DNA from 4 places in the Photobacterium sp. SP02 genome. Region 3 is predicted to be linked to each of the others. Evidence: predicted binding sites of a transcription regulator. Region 3 holds the regulator's gene; each other region holds the start of a gene.
What was found. Region 3 encodes MetJ, which represses methionine synthesis genes. Its sites were predicted from a motif close to TTAGACNTNTANANGTCTAA; they were not measured.

Region 1: metN (methionine ABC transporter ATP-binding protein MetN) is a predicted target of MetJ. The motif match lies at 2,951-2,970, and genes of this name have one in related genera.
Region 2: metF (methylenetetrahydrofolate reductase) is a predicted target of MetJ. The motif match lies at 1,612-1,631, and genes of this name have one in related genera.
Region 4: metH (methionine synthase) is a predicted target of MetJ. The motif match lies at 2,815-2,834, and genes of this name have one in related genera.

The regions. Positions count from the first base shown of each region.
Region 1 is NZ_JASJOJ010000017.1:3,921-9,156, forward strand. It holds gene P0Y67_RS09500 (ABC transporter permease) at 1-971, opposite strand, end outside; gene P0Y67_RS09505 (ABC transporter permease subunit) at 973-1,998, opposite strand; gene gmhB (D-glycero-beta-D-manno-heptose 1,7-bisphosphate 7-phosphatase) at 2,270-2,827, opposite strand; gene metN (methionine ABC transporter ATP-binding protein MetN) at 3,170-4,204, shown strand; gene P0Y67_RS09520 (methionine ABC transporter permease) at 4,194-4,880, shown strand; gene P0Y67_RS09525 (MetQ/NlpA family lipoprotein) at 5,004-5,236, shown strand, end outside.
Region 2 is NZ_JASJOJ010000028.1:52,756-57,991, reverse strand. It holds partial or broken gene P0Y67_RS13395 (bifunctional aspartate kinase/homoserine dehydrogenase II) at 1-1,413, shown strand, start outside; gene metF (methylenetetrahydrofolate reductase) at 1,695-2,597, shown strand; gene P0Y67_RS13385 (PadR family transcriptional regulator) at 2,732-3,304, opposite strand; gene ppc (phosphoenolpyruvate carboxylase) at 3,671-5,236, opposite strand, start outside.
Region 3 is NZ_JASJOJ010000044.1:18,553-23,788, forward strand. It holds gene priA (primosomal protein N') at 1-1,011, opposite strand, end outside; gene rpmE (50S ribosomal protein L31) at 1,241-1,453, shown strand; gene P0Y67_RS16530 (malic enzyme-like NAD(P)-binding protein) at 1,713-2,960, shown strand; gene metJ (met regulon transcriptional regulator MetJ) at 3,038-3,355, opposite strand; gene P0Y67_RS16540 (O-succinylhomoserine (thiol)-lyase) at 3,544-4,713, shown strand; partial or broken gene P0Y67_RS16545 (amino acid kinase family protein) at 4,710-5,114, shown strand; partial or broken gene nadK (NAD(+) kinase) at 5,108-5,236, opposite strand, start outside.
Region 4 is NZ_JASJOJ010000095.1:3,828-9,063, reverse strand. It holds tRNA gene P0Y67_RS21535 (tRNA-Thr) at 1-5, shown strand, start outside; rRNA gene rrf (5S ribosomal RNA) at 13-128, shown strand; gene metA (homoserine O-acetyltransferase MetA) at 343-1,284, shown strand; gene P0Y67_RS21520 (cation:proton antiporter) at 1,353-2,690, opposite strand; gene metH (methionine synthase) at 2,890-5,236, shown strand, end outside.

The sequences.
Region 1 (5,236 bases), on a different contig from region 3:
AGAACCAGCACGATGGCCGTCACCACGGTAATCACTATCCAGGGCGCCCCCAAATTTGATTTCCCTTGCTGCAGTAAATCCCCCCAGCTGGGTGTCGGCGGCATTAAGCCCAGACCAAGATAATCCAATGCCGTTAGCGCCGTAATATTGGCCGCGATAGTAAACGGGGCCAATGTCACTATCATCACCATGACATTGGGCAAAATGTGGGCGTAAAGAATCCGCCAGTTTGAGGCGCCCAGCGCCTTGGCGGCCATCACATAATCCCGGGCCACTTCTTTGTAGGTCATAGTGCGCATGTACCAGGTCATTCCCATCCAGCCGAACAGCACATTGATGGCGACAAAAAGCGTAAACGAAGGCTGGGTAATAGAGACAAGTATCATGATGACATAGAGAAAAGGCACCATTGACCAGATTTCGATAAAACGCTGCACCAGCAAGTCAAATTTTCCGCCCCAAAAACCCATCGCGCAGCCAACGGCTGTACCTATGGCGTAGGAAATGGCCATGGTCAGTAAGGCAAACCCCATAGTGATACGAAAACCGTAAACCAGCCGGGCTAAAATATCCCGCCCTATGGTATCGGTACCAAGATAATGCCGGGACTCGGCGTCAGGCGCGGTGGGAGGAAAATCCCCGCTAAAATCCTGCTCATAGGGATTCCAGGGCACAAGCGGCATCAGCACGAAGTTATCCGTATCGCTTTGTGCAAAAGCCTGCTGCAATTCCCGGTACTGTGCCTCGCTTTGGTACTCCTGCCCGAACTGGGTGCCAGGCAGCACATCGCTGACAACCGGAAAATAGTACTCCCCCTGATACTTGACGATCAGCGCTTTGCTGTTAATCAAAAACTCGGCAAAGAAGGACAACACCAGCAGGGTGGATAAAATGATCAGTGACCAATAACCACGCTTTATCGTTTTAAAACGCTGGATTTTCTTTTTTGTCAGTGGGCTCAGTGTCAGCATCTCAGGCTCCGAATCTCACTCGGGGATCAATCATGGCAACACAAGCATCGGAAATGATATTGCCCAGCATTAGTAACACAGCATTGATCGCCACGATTCCCATCACCACAGGATAGTCCCGCTCAATGATAGATTCGTAGCCCAGCAGACCGATACCATCAATATTGAAGATCACCTCAATCAAAAAAGATCCTGTCATGAAGAACAGCAAGGAGTTTCCAAAGTGGCTGGCGATAGGAATCAGACTATTGCGAAGTGCGTGGCGGCGAACCGCGGTTGAAAATGGCAACCCTTTAGCGATAGCGGTACGGATATAATCCGCTGACAGCGTCTCCATCATGTTGTTTTTCATTGTCATTGTCAGGGTGGCAAAATCACCAATCAGGTAACAAATCAGCGGCAGACAGGCATGCCAGAGGATATCTTTTACCTGCTGCCAGAGTGATTCATAGTCATCGAAATCGTCACTGACAAAGCCGCCCATTGGAAACCATTCCAGGTGATAGCTGAACAGCGTAATGAGCATCACCCCAACCACATACCCCGGCAAGGCATAACCGACAAAAATCAGAATTGAAGACCCGGAGTCAAAGCCGCTGCCGTGTTTTAAAGCTTTGTAGTAACCCAGAGGAATAGAGATAAAGTAACTGAGAAAAAAGGTCACGCCGCCGTAGAACATGGACACCGGCAGCCTGTCCATAATCATGTCCCAGACCGGTTCGTAGTAACGGGTCGACAACCCGAAGTCCAGATACAGCATTTTGGTCAGCCACTCGGAATAGGCTTCAAATACCGGCTTGTCTAATCCGTAAAACGCATTGAGTTCGGCCAGTTGATCTTCTGACAGCGCATTACTTTCCCCTGCCATGGACGGGGACATAGACATACTTTGCTGCGCCTGAATACTGGCCAGCATACGCTCGACCGGCCCGCCCGGCACAAAACGGGTGAGGGCAAAAATCAGAATTGTAATGCCGATAAAAGTGGGGATGACCAGCACCAAACGGCGCAAAAAGTATGAAAGCATGAAAGTAAATGACTCCTGTCATTAGTCAGCCTGTTCCTTGGTGTAGTGAGTATAGCAGTTGGTTGTATAACTAATGATGACCCAAACAGCAGCCAGCTCACCATTTGACAATAAAAACATAAGCTTATATTTAACCCTGCATCAGAGGGAAAATACTGACCTGATATTCTGGCCCACCAGACAGGCCATCAGGGTGCTCACTATACAGATATAAAAAAACAGACACGGTTTGAGCGTGTCTGTTTTTGTGAACCTTGAAAATGCCGGACAGTTAGTGGTTGGCCGCTAACCAGGCCGGTACCTCAGCGACACTGTCGAGCACAACCGATGCCAGTACCTCCCCTTCAGGAGTGACTGGCTTACCGGTACGCACCAGAATTCTGGTGCCCACGTCCGCTGCTTGCGCCGCTGTCATGTCATCGGTTTTATCGCCAATCATCACTGAACGGGCCATATCAATCTTCAGAAAATCGCGGGCTGAAATAAACATGCCTGGTTTGGGCTTGCGGCAATCACAATCTTGCAGATAATCGCCCTTTCCTTCTGTCGGGTGGTGCGGGCAGTAATAGATCCCGTCAAATTCGACACCGTTATCGACAAAATTCCAGTCCATCCACTCTGTCAGGGTCAGAAATTCATCTTCGGTATACATGCCTCTGGCAATACCGGCCTGATTGGTCACCAGTACCAGAAGGTAGCCCTGCTCTTTCAGTTTCTTGCAGGCGTCAAACACCCCTTCGATATATTCAAAGTCGTCAACAGTATGGACATAGCCGTGATCAACGTTAATGACGCCGTCACGATCAATAAACACAGCAGGCTTAGCCAAGCGATCACCTAAAGATAGAAATCAAATTCGCTAAATTATGGCATGGCTGACACGCGGAATCATCTCTTTATCCTCAGGCAGACGGGCTGACACTTTTCCGGCTTAATCGCAGCGTTTTTTGATTTAGCCGTCTAGACGTAAAAATATCTATTGACTTAGCCATCTAGACACCCTAGCATCCAACAACAGATGACACGGAAAAATTCCGATAACACAAGAAGATGACAAGGTCTATCGCTTAAACCACACACAAAAACACTAATGCAGGCGAAATTACGACCATAAAGCTATGCTGGTTTACAACACAGCGAGCAAGTTAAAAAAGCAGTAGCAGGACACAGCATGATAGAGATCAACAGGGTCAATAAAACCTTCAGAGTCGGGGATAAAGACATCCACGCCTTACGCGATATCAACCTCAGCATTGAGCAAGGCACGATTTTTGGTGTAATCGGTGCGTCCGGTGCGGGAAAAAGTACCCTGATACGTTGCGTTAACTTGCTTGAGAAGCCGACCTCAGGGCACATCATTGTTGATGGTATCGATCTCACTCAGCTCTCTAATCAGGAATTGACGCTGGCTCGCCGTAAAATCGGCATGATTTTCCAGCATTTTAACCTGTTATCGTCCCGCACCGTTTTCGACAATGTCGCGCTGCCGCTGGAACTGGCCGGCACGGATAAAGCGGAAAGCAAACGCAAAGTGACCGAATTGCTCAATCTGGTTGGCTTGGCTGACAAACATCAGTCCTACCCGTCAAACCTCAGCGGCGGACAAAAACAGCGGGTAGCGATTGCCCGTGCCCTGGCCTCTGATCCTAAAGTCCTGCTGTGTGACGAAGCCACCAGCGCACTGGATCCGGCCACCACCCAGTCCATTCTTGAGTTACTGAAAGAAATCAATAATAAGCTGAACCTGACCATTTTACTGATCACCCATGAGATGAACGTGGTGAAAAGCATCTGCTCAGAAGTGGCCATCATAGGCAACGGCGAGCTGGTCGAGAAAGGTCCGGTGGGTGATATCTTTGCCCATCCGAAAACAGAACTGGCACGTGAATTTATCCGTTCTACCTTAGATCTGTCGATACCGGAAGATTATAAAGCGCGCCTGGAAACCGAGCGTACCGCAACAAACTATCCGCTGATACGGCTGGAGTTCACCGGCGCTTCCGTGGATGCGCCGCTGCTCAGTCAGGCATCGCGGCAGTTCGGTATCGATGCCAACATTCTGAGTGCCGACATGGATTATGCCGGCGGTGTGAAGTTCGGCCTGATGCTGGCGGAATTTTTTGGCTCTGAAGAAGCGACACAACAAACCATCGCTTTCCTTCGCGAACACAAAGTAAATGTAGAGGTGCTGGGTTATGTTGCTTGATTCTATCGCCACCTGGTGGCAAACCAACGAACGCCTGATTGGTCTGCTGACGGACGCTTTAGGCGAAACACTGATGATGGTCTTCGCCTCCGGCCTGATTGGTTTCGCTATCGGTATTCCTGTCGGTGTCGCTCTGCACCTGACCAAACCCAACGGCCTGCTGGCCAATCCGGGCTTGAATAAGGTGCTGGGTGGTGTGGTCAATATCGGCCGCTCGATCCCGTTCATTATTCTGCTGGTGGCCATTATTCCGTTCACCCGCTTTGTGGTGGGCAGCTCCATAGGAACTGCGGCGGCCATTGTGCCACTGACAGTCGGCGCGATTCCCTTTATCGCCCGCCTGGTGGAAGGTGCGCTGCTCGAAGTGCCCAGCGGTCTGGTTGAAGCCGCGCAAGCTATGGGTGCCACACCGGTGCAAATCATTCGCAAGGTGCTGCTGCCGGAAGCGCTGCCGGGCATTATTAATGCCGTCACTATTACTCTGGTCACCCTGGTCAGCTACTCGGCCATGGCAGGCACGGTTGGCGGCGGCGGTTTAGGTGATGTCGGTATCCGCTATGGTTATCAGCGCTTTGACGGCACAGTCATGATGATCACTGTGATCATGCTGGTCGTGTTAGTACAGCTGATCCAGTCCGCCGGGGATCATCTGGTCCGCCGCGTCGACCACAGATAAGTTTGACGAGAACACAACAGAAAACTCACATCCGCCGGACATGGCTTGCCGGCGAAACCGATAAGTTACAGAAATACAACGACAACAAAGTACAGGGATTCCCTGAACAATAGGAGAAGTACAATGGCTCTGAATATTAAACATTTCTTTGCAGTCGCGGGTCTGGCGTCAGCTCTGGCACTGACCGGCTGTGGCGAGAAACAAGAATCCACCGCTGCGGCTGACAACAGCAAAATCAAAGTGGGTGTGATGGCCGGTGCTGAAGCACAGGTAGCTGAAGTGGCCGCCAAAGAAGCCAAAGACAAGTATGGCCTGGACGTTGAGCTGATCACTTTCACCGACTATGTGTCACCTAA
Region 2 (5,236 bases), on a different contig from region 3:
ACTTTGCTGCCGAAAGCGCAGCTGATCCCGCTGGCTCAAGCGGTGGAAACCGACAAAGGACAGATTCTGCTGGCGTATACCGCCGAAGTGGCCAACGGGGTGCTGGCACTGCTGCAAGACAGCGGTTTACCGGCCGAGATCCGTTTGCGCGACGGTTTTACTATGGTGGCCGCGGTAGGGGCCGGGGTGGTGATCAACCCGGTGCACTGCCATGGCTTCCAGCAGCAATTAAAAGGCCAGCCGGTCGAATTCATTGCCGAAGCCGAATCCGGGCTGAGCCTGGTGGCGGTACTGCGTCAGGCCGATACCCAGGCCCTGGTTCAGCTGATTCACCAAAATTTGTTCCAGGCGCAAAAGCGTATCGGTCTGATCTTGTGTGGCAAGGGCAATATCGGCAGCCGCTGGCTGGAGCTGCTGGAAGAAGAAAAGGTGGCGCTGGAAAAGCGTCACGGCATGAGCTTTACCCTGATAGGGGTGGCCGACAGCCGGCGCTACTGGCTGGATCTGCAGGGCATTGAGCCAGTTCAGGCACTGACCCGGTTTGATGATGAAGCCACAGACGGCACGGACTGGCTGCCGGCTCTGGGGCAGCATGACTATGATGAGCTGGTGGTACTGGATGTCACCGCCAGCAAAGCACTGGCAGAGCGTTACCCGGAATTTGCCAGCCACGGCTTGCATCTGATCTCGGCCAACAAAGTCGCCGGTTCTGCAAAAGGCAAAGTCTACCGCGCTGTGGTGGATGCGTTCGATAAAAGCAGCCGCCACTGGCTGTATAACGCCACTGTGGGGGCCGGATTGCCGGTCAACCATACGGTCAAAGATTTGCGCGACAGCGGGGATACGATTATTGCCGTATCCGGCATTTTCTCGGGCACTCTGTCCTGGCTGTTCCAGCAGTTCGATGGCAGCCTGCCTTTCAGTCAGTTGCTTGAACAGGCCTGGCAGCAGGGGCTGACGGAGCCGGATCCGCGCCACGATCTGGACGGCAGCGATGTAATGCGAAAGCTGGTGATTTTAGCCCGTGAATCCGGACTGGCACTGGAGCCTGAGCAGGTCAAAGTCGAGTCATTGGTGCCCGAAGAGCTGGCAGCTTTGAGTCTGGACGCCTTTTTTGAACACAGTGATGTGCTTGATGAGCGTTTGCAGGCACGCCTGAGCAAAGCGCAGCGCGAGGGAAAAGTGCTGCGCTATATCGCGCGGCTGGACAAAAACGGTCACGCCGTGGTGGGCCTGGAAGCGCTGGAGCCTGAGCATGCGCTGGCGAACCTGCTGCCGTGCGACAACATCTTTGCGATTGAAAGCCGCTGGTACCGGGACAATCCGCTGGTTATCCGCGGCCCTGGCGCGGGCCGGGATGTCACGGCAGGGGCGTTATTGTCGGATTTGAACCGGCTGGCGCGGCTTTTGTAAGATTTTCCCGTTATGAGATAGATCCAAAGGGTAGCCGTGAGCTGCCCTTTTTGTTTCTTGATTCTGTTTTTTCCCCGCATTGGTGCTGCCTGGCGGGCAATCGGCACAGTAAAACTCTGGACTTGAATAAACTGGGTTTTGATGTTGAGAAAAATTCATGTTCACGCGGTTGACATTAATTTGGTTACAAGACATTCTGTGGACATATAGACGTCTAAATGGTTGTTTGGCGTCAGGGTTCAGAGGGAAGGCCGCAGGCCAGCAGCAGGAAGGTTTCAATTATGGGTTATTCTTACGCCAGTCACTTGGATGCGTTAAATCAAAACATCGCCGATCTGAACGGTGCCATCAATGTATCATTTGAATTCTTTCCGCCAAGTTCGCCTGCGATGGAAGAAACCCTCTGGTCGTCCATCCATCGCCTGAAAACGCTCAAGCCGAAATTTGTATCTGTGACTTACGGTGCCAACTCAGGCGAGCGTGACCGTACCCACTCTATCATCAAAGACATCAAAGAGCAGACTGGCCTGCTGGCCGCGCCTCACCTGACCTGTATCGATGCCACGCGTGATGAACTGCGTGCCATCGCCCGCGATTACTGGAAAAGCGGGATCCGCAATATCGTGGCGCTGCGGGGCGATTTGCCGCCACAGGGCGGTAAGCCGGACATGTATGCGGTCGATCTGGTCGAGTTGCTGCGTGCGGAAGCGGATTTCGATATTTCAGTGGCGGCTTACCCTGAAGTGCATCCGGAAGCGAAAAGTGCCCAGGCTGACCTGATTAACCTCAAGCGTAAAGTCGATGCCGGTGCCAGCCGTGCAATCACTCAGTTCTTTTTTGATGTTGAAAGCTACCTGCGTTTTCGCGACCGCTGCGTGGCCGCCGGTATTGATGTTGAAATCGTCCCGGGTATCCTGCCTGTGGTGAACATGAAGCAGGCCAAGCGCTTCGCGCAGGCCAATAATGTGAAAATCCCGAACTGGTTAGAGAAACAATATCAGGGGCTGGATGACGATTTACTGAGCCGTCAGATGGTGGGAGCCAGTAACGCGATTGATATGGTGCGGGTACTGAGCCGCGAGGGGGTCAAAGATTTCCACTTCTACACCCTTAACCGCGCTGAGCTGACTTATGCTATCTGCCACACTTTAGGTGTGCGTGCCGAAGCTGACGTCATTGCCTGATGGCGGTATCGGACAGGAAAAAGAAAAAGCCGCATTGCGGCTTTTTTTGTATCTGGCTGGCACATGACGAATCGGCCCTTGAGTGGCTGAGGAGCCGATAGGTCACTGATGCCAGTGCATTGGGGTCTGCAGGGTTACTCAGCGGCCATGGCGACGTTGCTGTCGGCGCTGTCGATATCCTGCAGTTCCACCAGGACTTCTTCCGCCCAGTCGATCCAAGCCTGTCGGTTATGGATCCCGCGACGCAGTGTCAGGCGATCGAGACGCGACTGTCTGTCCATTTCTTTGTAATTGGCGAAATGGACTTTTTCCAGCTCGTGGTAATGGTTCATCAGGGTGTGTGATTCCTCGATCAGTGCTTCCAACTGGCGCTGCATAGGCAGTGAGTTGTGAACACCGCAAACCAGGAGTTTGGCAGAGAATTCATCACGAATGGTCGGATTGCGGGCTGGCTCCTGGAACCACTCAAACAGCGCCTGACGGCCCAGATCAGTGATAGAGTAGACCTTGCGATCCGGCTTGCCTTCCTGAGGTTCCAGTTTGCAGGTAACCTGATTGTTGGTGGCCATTTTGTTTAGCTCACGGTAAACCTGCTGATGACTGGCTTTCCAGAAATAGCCGATACTGTGAGAAAACTCTTTTGTTATGTCGTAGCCGGTCGCATCGCGCGAACTCAGCACGGTCAATATGACGTGTGGTAGTGACATCTCTTCTATCCGTTAAAATACTACAAAAAAATAAACCGACCAGGCGTAACGTTACCCTTCCGCTCTCAGGCGTTTTTATAATCGTCTTGTTGCAGTGCCCGGTCGAGATCACATAGGATATCATCAAATTATTCTCTGCAACCACTGGAAGCATAAATATTCTATGATGAACAGTGAGCAATTACCTATCTTGTGACGCTCGTCCAATTATGTAGACTGCGCGCAGTGCACAAAGTTTCAATCAAATTGATTCACAGCACTCATATAGACCTTAGTTGAAATGAAAAAAGTCATGCTGTCTAAATTGTGAACAAAAAAACAGGCCACCTGCCGGTGACCTGTTTGATGTTGCGAAGAGGCGAAAAATTAACCCGTATTGCGCATTCCGGCGGCAATACCGGCAATGGTGACCATCAGGGCTTCTTCCAGAATCGGCGACTCACTCTCCAGCTGGCGGGTACGGTGCAGTAATTCCGCCTGCAGCATGTTGAGTGGCTCAACATAGACATTGCGCAGCCGGATAGATTCTGCCCCCCAGGGATCCTGTTCCATCAGGTGGTCGCTGTTCTCGACGTTGAGCACCACCTTGATATCGTGTTGCAGCTGATCGCGAAGTTCCTGTCCCAGCGGCCATAAACTCTTATCGGTCAGCCGCTGATCATAGTATTCGGCAATCTGGATGTTGGTTTTGCTGTACACCATTTCCAGCATACCTAGTCGTGTTGAGAAGAATGGCCATTCACGGCACATTTCTTCCAGCAGCTCAGAATGGCCCTGATCGATGACATGCTGAATCGCTTTACCGGCGCCCAGCCAGGCCGGCAGCAGCAGACGGTTCTGACTCCAGGCGAAAATCCACGGGATGGCGCGCAAGCTTTCTACGCCGCCTTGCGGGTTTCGTTTGGACGGACGTGAACCCAATGGCAGTTTGCCCAGTTCCATTTCTGGCGTTGCCGCACGGAAATAAGGCACGAAGGAGTCATGGCCGCGGACCACCGAGCGATAGGCTTCGCAGGAAACATCTGACAGCACGTCCATCACATCACGCCATTGCTGCTTAGGCGCCGGCGGCGGCAGCAGGTTGGCTTCCAGAATGGCACTGGCGTACAGATTCAGGCTGTTGACGGCCACATCAGGCAGACCCAGCTTAAAGCGGATCATCTCGCCTTGTTCGGTCACCCGCAGGCCGCCTTTGAGGCTGCGCGGCGGCTGAGACAGCAGGGCGGCGTGCGCAGGCGCACCGCCACGGCCAATACTACCGCCACGACCGTGGAACAGAGTCAGTTCAACACCGGCCTCGTCACACACATTGACCAGAGCTTCCATGGCGCGGTATTGCGCCCAGCCAGCGGCGGTGACACCGGCATCTTTGGCTGAGTCGGAATAGCCGATCATCACCATTTGGTGGTTCTGGATGAAACCGCGGTACCAGTCGATGTTCATCAGCTGGGTAATGACAGACTCTGCATTATTGAGGTCGTCCAGAGTTTCAAACAGAGGGCAGACATCCAGACGGAAGGTGCAGCCGGATTCTTTGAGCAGCAGATGGACCGCCAGCACATCCGAGGCGGTACGCGCCATGGAAATCACATAGGCTCCCAGCGCCTGACGCGGCTGCTCAGCCACGACACGGCAGGTATCCAGCACTTCCTGTACCGCTTCCGATGGCTGCCAGTTACGGGGCAGCAAAGGACGATTTGACGCCAGTTCACGAACCAGGAAAGCCACTTTGTCCTGCTCGCTCCACTGATCGTAGTCGCCCAGGCCCAGATAGCGGGTCAGCTCAGAAATGGCATTCGAATGGCGTGTGCTTTCCTGACGGATATCCAGGCGCACCAGGTGGACGCCGAAACATTGAATACGGCGCAGGGTATCCAGCAGTAAGCCATCAGCAATGATAGACATGCCGCACTCATGCAGTGAGCGGTAACA
Region 3 (5,236 bases):
CCTGGCGTGATAGCGCAGGCTGTCCTGCTGCTTATAGGATGAGTCATGCTCTTCATCGACAATAATGATGCCGAGATCGGCAAAGGGGGTGAACAGGGCTGAGCGGGTACCAATAATGATGCCGGCCTGATTGTCGCGCCCGGCCAGCCAGGCGCTGAGGCGCTCGGTATCATTCAGGCCGGAATGAATGGTGAACAGCGGCACGTTGAAGCGGCGCTGAAAACGGTTGATGGTCTGCGGCGTCAGACCAATTTCCGGCACCAGCACCAGGGCTTGTTTGCCGGCGGCCAGCACCGGCTCAATCAGGTTGAGATAGACTTCGGTCTTGCCTGACCCCGTCACCCCTTCCAGTAAATAACAGGCATAATCCGGGTTGGCATTGACGCTGGCAATCGCCAGCGCCTGCTCTTCGTTGAGGCGGGGTTTCTCTTCGGTGACCGCGAAATCCGTGGGCCAGTGGCCGCTGGGCGCTGTGGTGTGAAAACTCTCGACCCAGCCTTTTTCTGCCAGCGTTTTCAGGGTGGCGCTGTTCACCTCCTGATCGAGCAAGGCATCGTGACTCAGCGCGCCATGGCGCAGCAGCGTCAGTACTTTTGCCTGCCGCGGTGCCCGTTTGAGTGCCGCCAGAGGGTGTTCCTGACCTTTTTCTGTCAATTGCCAGTAACGAATCTCGGCATTGGCCGGTCTGCCTTTACGTAGGGCCGAAGGCAGGGCATTGGCCAGCGTATCGCCCAAAGGGTACTGGTAGTAGCGGCTGGTCCACTCCAGCAACTGAAACAATGGCGGCTGCCACAGCGGTTCGCTATCGAGAACGGCCTTGAGGGGCTTGAGCTGGTCGCGGGGAAAATCGGACTGCCCGGTCAGGGCAATGACTATCCCGGTCAGCTGCTGACGGCCAAATGGCACCCGTACCCGGCCACCGACCACAGGCCGTTGGCCTGATGGGATCAGGTAGTCGAAGCTTTTGTCCAGCGGAACGGGCAGGGCAACCCTGGCGATGGTGGCAGTCATGGGTATCGGCTGATATCACTTATACTTACAGGTAGAGGGCAGTGTACCTTGCACAGGGGGTGAGGCAAAGCAAGACGACACTGCGATTGCAGGTTGATCTGTGTCGGCTGATTGATTATCATACGCCGCCTATTTGTCCAGCGCCTTTGGCCTGGCAGTATTTATTAACCACGTGTGGTGCCCGGCTTTGGATCGGGAGAGCGACACGGCCTTAGCTTAGAGGTTTCCCATGAAACAAGGTATCCACCCAGAATACACAGCTGTAAACGCACGTTGTTCTTGCGGCAACGCTTTTGTCTTTAATTCAACTATGAAAAAAGACATCAACCTGGATGTGTGTGACAAATGTCACCCATTCTACACTGGTAAGCAGCGTCAAGTGAGCACCGGTGGCCGTATCGACAAATTCAACAAGCGTTTCGGCGCTCTGTCTAGCAAGTAATTGCGTTAAGACACTGTCGAGAAAAGGGACGCTCAGGCGTCCCTTTTTGCTGTCTGCTGTTTCTCCCTGCCTTAAATGACTGATTTATTAGTCGTGATGACTCCCGCTCGTTTTCTCCTGCATATCTTCTGGCCTGTCACTGTCATTGCCTTGGTATTACCAGCTTGTGCGAACTAGGATTTTGTGCTGCTATCGAATATGATTGATTGTTCAATACCGAACCGAACAGAACATCCATCCATTCAGGATTCTAATAATTATGTCTGAAGATTTTCGTCAACAAGCACTTCACTATCATGCTTACCCTGTCCCCGGGAAAATTTCGGTTGAACTAAGCAAGCCTGCCAATACAGTAGAAGATCTCGCTCTGGCCTACAGCCCTGGTGTGGCTGAGCCGGTGCGGGAAATCGCCCAGAATGCAGAGAATGTGTATAAGTACACAGGTAAAGGCAACATGGTTGCTGTGATTACCAATGGTACGGCCATTCTTGGCTTGGGTAACCTGGGGCCGCTGGCCTCGAAGCCGGTCATGGAAGGCAAGGCTCTGCTGTTCAAGCGTTTCGCTGGCCTGGATTCAATTGATATCGAAGTGAAACACCGTACCATCGACGAGTTCGTTGATACTGTGGCCAATATCGCCGACACCTTTGGCGGTATTAACCTGGAAGATATCAAAGCCCCCGATTGTTTTGAGATTGAAAAGCGCCTGATCGAGCGCTGCCAGGTGCCTGTGTTCCATGATGACCAGCACGGTACGGCGATTGTAACGGCTGCCGGTATGCTGAACGCACTGGAGCTGCAGGGCAAAGATATCAAAGAAGCAGTGATCATCTGTCTGGGTGCCGGCGCAGCGGCCGTCGCCTGTATGGAACTGTTGATCAAATGCGGCGCGCAGCGTGAAAAAATCTACATGCTGGATCGCAAAGGGGTGATTCACACCCGTCGTGATGATATCAACGAGTATAAGCAACTGTTTGCCAACAACACAGACAAGCGCACCCTGGAAGATGTAATCGAAGGGGCGGATATCTTTGTCGGTGTTTCTGGCCCGGATCTGCTGGCGCCTGAGTCGCTCAAGCTGATGGCCGACAAGCCGATCGTGTTTGCCTGCTCAAACCCGGATCCGGAAATTAAACCTGAGCTGGCCCATGCGGTTCGCAATGATCTGATCATGGGAACCGGCCGTTCGGATTATCCGAACCAGGTGAACAACGTTATTTGTTTCCCGTTTATTTTCCGTGGTGCGTTGGATGTGCGTGCCAGCGAAATTAACGATCAAATGAAACTGGCGGCGGTCAACGCTATCCGCGAACTGGCCAAAGAGCCGGTGCCGGCAGAAGTGGTGAAAGCTGCAGGGGTGGATAAGCTGGAGTTCGGTCCTGACTATATTATCCCTAAACCTATGGATCCGCGTTTGTTGCCACGGGTTGCCAAAGCGGTTGCGGTAGCGGCGGTGGAATCCGGCGTTGCCCGTATCGAAATGCCTGTGGGTTACATGGAAGTGTAATGACACACAGTGTGTGCTTATGATTGAAAAAACCAGCCATATGGCTGGTTTTTTTTTATCTCAGGGCGTTATCTTGATTATTCGTTGATGTCTTCGTATTCAATACCCAGGCTGTCCATGATGGCCTTGGCTTCTGCCGGCAAATCGTCAGGACGATCTTTGCGGATATCTTCATCCGTTGGCAGTGGCTGGCCGGTGTAAGCATGCAGGAATGCCTCGCACAGCAGTTCACTGTTGGTGGCGTGGCGAAGGTTGTTTACCTGACGGCGGGTGCGTTCATCTGTGAGGATTTTCAACACCTTTAATGGGATAGAGACAGTGATTTTCTTGACCTGCTCATTTTTCTTGCCATGTTCCGCATAAGGGCTGATGTACTCACCGTTCCACTTTGCCATTGTTTACCTTCTCAGCGATATAGGGTTTTGAAATATTGTATGGGGGGAATTTTAGCGGCATTTACTGCCACAAGCAAAGACATATAGACGTCTAGAAGTGTTGACGTCTTTTTTAAATCTCGCTAAGGTTGAGGCATCTTACTCTCGTCGGCCTCTGGCCTGGTCCCAGAAACAAGGAAGCAAATTACATGAGTGACAAGAAAACAGCTACTATCGCTGTTCGCAGCGGCATTGAAACCGATCAGCAATTTCGTGCAGTGGTGCCACCTATTTACTTGACCTCAACCTATGGCTTCCCTGAATTAGGGACTTTACCTCAGTATGATTATTCCCGCTCGGGAAATCCGACCCGTAATTTATTGGCAGACACCCTGGCAGAGCTGGAAGGCGGGGCCGGCGGTGTGGTGACCAGCTGTGGTACAGCGGCGATCAACCTGCTGGCCACGGCGCAACTGGGGCCAGATGATCTGGTTGTGGCGCCCCATGACTGTTACGGCGGCACCTACCGCTTGTTCAATACCCGTGCCGGCAAAGGTGACTTCAAGGTACTTTTTGTCGATCAGGGCAACCCTCAGGCGCTGGCAGAGGCATTAGCGAAAAAGCCGAAACTGGTGTGGGTCGAAACGCCGTCCAACCCGCTGTTGCGGGTGATCGACGTCGAGCAGCTGTGCCAGCAGGCGCACGATGCGGGGGCGCTGGTGGCAGTGGACAACACGTTTCTGTCACCGGCACTGCAGCAGCCGATCGCCCTGGGCGCAGACTTCGTGGTGCATTCCACCACCAAATATATCAATGGGCATTCCGATGTGGTTGGCGGGGTGCTGATTGCCAAAGACAGCGAGCACGCCGAGAACTTGTCCTGGTGGGCTAACTGTATCGGCGCCACCGGCGCGCCCTTTGATGCTTACCTGACCCTGCGCGGTGTGCGTACTCTGATGGCGCGTATGCGTGTCCATGAAGAAAACGCTGCCCGGCTGCTGGCCTATCTGCAAACCCAGCCGCTGGTAGGCAAGATTTATCACCCCAGCCTGGCTGATCACCCGGGTCATGAGATTGCGGCCCGGCAGCAAAAAGGTTTTGGCTCCATGCTGAGTTTTGAGCTGGCCGGCAGCACGCAGCAACTGGAAGTTTTTGTGGCGTCTTTAAACGATTTCTCTCTGGCTGAGTCACTGGGCGGCACGGAAAGTCTGATTGCGCATCCTGCCAGCATGACCCACCGAGCCATGTCGGATGAGGCGCAGCGCGAGGCAGGTATCTTGCCGTCGCTGCTGCGTCTGTCTGTGGGCCTGGAAGATGCCGATGATTTGATTGCCGATCTGGTCCAGGCCTTTGCCAAAGCGGCGGAGGCCAGTGAATGACCCTGAAACGTCAGCTGCACAAATTTGGCGGCAGCAGTTTAGCGGATGCCAGCTGTTACCGTAATGTCGCCCATATTCTGGCGCAATACTCCAGCACTGAGGATCTGGTGGTGGTCTCGGCGGCCGGCAAAACTACCAACCGACTGATTCAGTGGCTGTCTTTACTGAGCAAAGACGGCCGGCTGGCGCATGAAAGCCTGCAGGATTTGCGCACCTTCCAGCAGCATCTCATCGAAGAGCTGCTGGAGGAAACCGTGGCGGATGAGTTGTTAACCTCGCTGCATCTGGAATTCAGCGAGCTGGGCCAGCTCACCGACAGCGACATCACCCCGGCCAGACAAGCCTGGGTACTCGGACACGGTGAACTCTGGTCTTCCCGACTCTTGGCCGCACTGCTGACCGGCAGCGACACCTGTCCGTCGCAGCTCACTTCCAGTGTCCGTCCGTCGTCAGGCACAATCAGCTTGATCCTGCGGTTGCCGTCCACCACCAGCGGGCGGCATGACAGGGTATGGGGAAACAT
Region 4 (5,236 bases), on a different contig from region 3:
CACCAGAATTTGCTTAGCGACAATAGCGCTGTGGTACCACCTGATCCCATGCCGAACTCAGACGTGAAACGCAGCAGCGCCGATGGTAGTGTGGGGTCTCCCCATGTGAGAGTAGGACATTGCTAAGCACCTCCTTCAAAACCCAGCCTTTGGCTGGGTTTTTTCATTTCTGCTATCTGCTATTTTCACTGTCTCTTTCGCTAGCCAACTGCTTTCATTAGAATTATTCATTATGTCCTTAACTATCTATAATTCTTTTAATGCGGTAATGCTTGCAGAGTGAGTAGAAATTCTATAATTTTTGGGTATCTGGACGTCTGTACATCTTAGGGAGAGCAACACATGCCCATTAAAATTCCTGATCAGTTACCGGCAACAGATATTCTTCGTAGTGAGAATATCTTCGTCATGTCTGCAAAACGCGCTGCCAGTCAGGAAATTCGCCCGCTGAAGGTATTGTTGCTTAATCTGATGCCGAAAAAAATTGAAACTGAAACTCAGTTTCTCCGTCTGTTATCAAACAGTCCTCTGCAGGTGGATGTTGAGTTATTGCGGATTGATAACCGCCCGACGAAAAATACGCCAATGGAGCATCTGGACACCTTCTACCGGCAGTTCGAAATGGTGAAGCACCGAAATTTCGACGGCTTGATTGTGACAGGTGCTCCGCTGGGCCTGGTGCAGTTTGAAGATGTGCTGTACTGGGAAGAAATCCAGGCCATTCTGAACTGGGCGAAAGGGCATGTGACTTCGACCATGTATGTGTGCTGGGCCGCTCAGGCTGGGCTTAAGCTGATGTACGATTTGCCTAAGCGTACCCGCAAAGAGAAATTATCAGGTATCTACACCCATAGAGTCCACAATCCCCATCATCCTCTTCTGAGAGGGTTTGACGATACCTTTTGGGCTCCTCACTCCCGTTATGCTGACTTCTCGCCTGAGTTTTTATCCGAGCACACTGCTCTGGACATTCTGGCCACCTCTGATCAGGCAGGCGTGTATCTGGCCGCCACCAAAGATAAGCGCAATGTCTTCGTGACCGGACATCCTGAATACGATGCCCATACATTACATAATGAATATATGCGTGATTTGGGGGAAGGGATGGAGCCCAAGATTCCTGTGAATTATTATCAGGATAATGATCCGGATAAACCGCCTGTGGCAAGTTGGCGCAGTCATGGTCATCTGCTGTTTGCTAATTGGCTGAATTATTGTGTCTACCAGCAAACGCCTTATGATCTGGAGCATTTCTCGGAAGACAAATTCACCAAGGACGACTGATTGAGGTTGCCCTCGCAAACAAAAAGACCTGCCAAAGCAGGTCTTTTTCATGGTCAGGATTCGGGTATTCAAGATTTGGGAGCGGTTTCCGGCTGCGGGTGAGCCGGAGCCGCTGGCTCATTTTCTTTTGCTTTATTTGCTTCCCAGAGTTTCGCTTTTTCGATCATTGGTGTGATGGTTGAACCCTGGATCAGGATAGAGAACACCACAACCGAATAGGTCATCACCAGGATAATCTCTTTCACATCAATGTTTTTTTCCGGAATGACGATAACGCCGGCAGGAATTGCCATCGCCATCGCCAGAGCCAGACCGCCACGCAAGCCACCCCAGGTGAGGATCTTCACCGATTCGGGATTGTATTGGCGATAGCGTTTAAAGCCAAGATATGACAGCTTCACACTCAGATAGCGCGCCAGCAGCACCAGCGGTACCGCAATCACCATCAGTGTCCAGTCTTCCTCATGGAAGCTGAATGACAGCATGCTCATACCAATCAGCAGGAAGAGTACACCGTTCAGGAACTCATCAACCAACTCCCAGAAGTGATCCAGATGATCTTCACTCTCTTTAGAAAAGCCGATATAACGGGTCCAGTTGCCTATCATGATACCGGAGACCACCATAGCGAGCGGCCCGGACACATGAATCACATCGGCAAAAGCATACCCTGCCGTTGGGATCCCCAGGGTCAGCAGCAGCTCCATGGAGTGATCATCGGTCGAACTGATCAGGTAATGGAACAGCAGGCCGAGAACAAAACCATAGGTTATACCACCAATGGCTTCCTGCAGGAAAAGATGGCCAACGCCCAGCACAGTAGGGGCTTCATCACCAAAGGCGATGGTAAACAAAGTCACAAAGATGACCAGACCAAAACCATCGTTAAACAGCGACTCACCTTCAATTTGGGTGGAGATGCGGCGCGGTGCGTGCAGTTTTTTCACTATCGCCAGCACGGCTATCGGGTCGGTCGGTGAAATTAATGCGCCGAACAGCAGGCAGTAAATCAGGTCAAACTGGATTCCCAGCATCTGGCATATCCACCACAGACTGCCACCGATGAAAAAAGTGGAGAACAGTGTGGCCCCCAGAGCCAGAATGGTGATTTCCCATTTTTGATCTTCGAGATGTGGCAGCTTGATCCCTAAACCGCCGGCAAAAAGCAGGAAGCCCAGTATGCCTTTTAGCAGAAAGCTTTCGAAGTCGATCTGACCCAGCTGCTCTGCAGCGATTTCTTCCAGGTGAAACCAGCCGTTGTGACCTGCGATCACAATCCCGAGCGATAAAATAATAGCACCGGCTGTGATGGCGATAGTGGTTTGCATCTTGCCTATTTTGTGGTTAATAAAGGCAATAACCATCGCGGCGGCGGCGAGAAAACAGAGGGTACTGTATACCGACATCCTTGATCCTCATCTGTTGTTAAAGTGTTAAGCAAAAATTGTGACAAAATATAAATGTTCGGGCCTCTGATAGCCATAAAAACTTTAGGCTTACGCTTGGATAATAAGTTTTCGCAAACGATGTATGGACGTCTAGATTTCCAATCAGGCTGTGATAGGATGTTAGCAGCTGATAGGTTTAAGTGTAAGGAAGTAAGCAGTGTCGAAGGGAACGGATTTATTACAAAAGCGACTTAAGGAACAGATCCTCATTATCGATGGGGGCATGGGCACCATGATCCAGAGCTACAAGCTGGATGAAGAGGATTACCGTGGTGAACGTTTTTCTGATTGGCATTCGGATCTTAAAGGCAATAATGATCTGCTGGTACTCTCCCAGCCGCAACTGATCAAGGATATTCATTCCGCTTACCTTGAAGCCGGCGCCGATATTCTTGAGACCAACACCTTCAACGCAACGACCATCGCCATGGCTGACTATGACATGGAGAGCCTGAGCGCTGAGATTAATTTCGAAGCGGCTAAGCTGGCCCGCCAGGTGGCTGATGAATGGACGGCGAAAACCCCGGACAAGCCGCGCTTTGTGGCCGGTGTGCTCGGCCCGACCAACCGTACCTGTTCGATATCGCCGGATGTCAACGATCCCGGTTTCAGGAACGTGTCGTTTGATCTGCTGGTAGAAGCGTATTCCGAATCAACCCGCGCCCTGATAGCCGGCGGGGCCGATATCATCCTGATCGAAACGATTTTTGATACCCTGAATGCCAAAGCCTGTGCGTTTGCCGTGGATACGGTCTTTGAAGAGCTGGGTGTGACTTTACCTGTCATGATTTCAGGCACAATCACCGATGCCTCCGGCCGTACCTTATCAGGACAAACCACTGAAGCCTTTTACAATTCTCTGCGGCACGTCAAACCTATTTCGTTTGGCCTTAACTGTGCATTGGGACCGGATGAGCTGCGTCAGTATGTGGAAGAATTATCGCGTATTTCGGAGTGTGCGGTCTCAGCGCACCCGAATGCCGGCCTGCCTAATGCGTTTGGCGAATATGATCTGGAAGCCGCTGAAATGGCCGAGCATATCAAAGAGTGGGCAGAGTCCGGCTTCCTGAACCTGGTGGGCGGTTGCTGTGGTACCACGCCAGAGCATATTCGTGAAATGGCCCGGGTGACGGCGAATGTCCCGCCACGTCCATTGCCTGAGATCCCTGTTGCCTGCCGCTTGTCAGGTCTCGAGCCGCTGACCATTGAAAAAGACACTTTATTTGTCAATGTCGGTGAGCGCACCAATGTGACAGGTTCGGCCCGTTTTCGTCGCTTGATCAAAGAAGAGCTGTATGACGAAGCGCTGGAAGTGGCGCGTCAGCAGGTGGAAGCCGGCGCTCAGATCATCGATATCAATATGGACGAAGGCATGCTGGATGCCGAAGCTGCCATGGTGCGCTTTCTGAATCTGTGCGCTTCTGAGCCTGAAATTTCCCGCGTCCCTATTATGATTGACTCTTCAAAGTGGGAAATACTGGAAGCCGGCCTGAAGTGCGTGCAGGGAAAACCCATTGTTAACTCAATTTCTCTCAAAGAAGGCAAAGAGAAGTTTGTTGAGCAGGCGAAACTGATCCGCCGCTATGGTGCAGCTGTGATTGTGATGGCGTTCGACGAGGTCGGTCAGGCCGATACCCGTGAGCGTAAGATAGAGATCTGTACCAATGCCTACCGCATTCTGGTGGATGAGGTGGGTTACCCGCCGGAAGATATCATTTTTGACCCGAATATTTTTGCGGTAGCCACCGGGATTGATGAGCACAATAACTACGCGGTGGATTTCATTGAAGCCGTGGGAGACATCAAGCGCACTCTGCCGCACGCCATGGTCTCGGGCGGCGTATCGAATGTGTCTTTCTCGTTCCGTGGTAATGATCCTGTGCGGGAAGCGATTCATGCCGTGTTCCTGTATCACTGTTTCAAAAATGGCATGGATATGGGCATAGTGAATGCCGGTCAGCTGGCCATTTACGATGACCTGGCAGACGAGCTGCGCGAAGCGGTGGAAGATGTTGTGTTGAACCGCCGGGATGATTCTACTGAGCGCCTGCTGGATCTTGCGGACAAATACCGGGGCAGCGGCGAAGCGGTAGAAGATAAAACAGCCGCTGAATGGCGCGGCTGGCCGGTCGATAAGCGTCTGTCCCATGCGCTGGTCAAAGGGATCACTGAGTTTATTGTTGAAGATACCGAAGAAGCCCGTCAGAACGCAGAAAAACCGTTAGAGGTCATAGAAGGGCCTTTGATGGCAGGGATGAATATAGTCGGTGATCTGTTCGGTGAAGGAAAAATGTTCCTGCCTCAGGTGGTGAAATCAGCCCGGGTGATGAAACAGGCGGTCGCCTATCTCGAACCTTACATCAATGCTGAGAAGCAAGCAGGACGTACTAACGGCAAAATACTGCTCGCCACGGTGAAAGGCGATGTGCACGATATCGGCAAAAACATTGTCGGTGTGGTGCTGCAGTGTAATAACTACGAGATCATCGACCTGGGTGTCATGG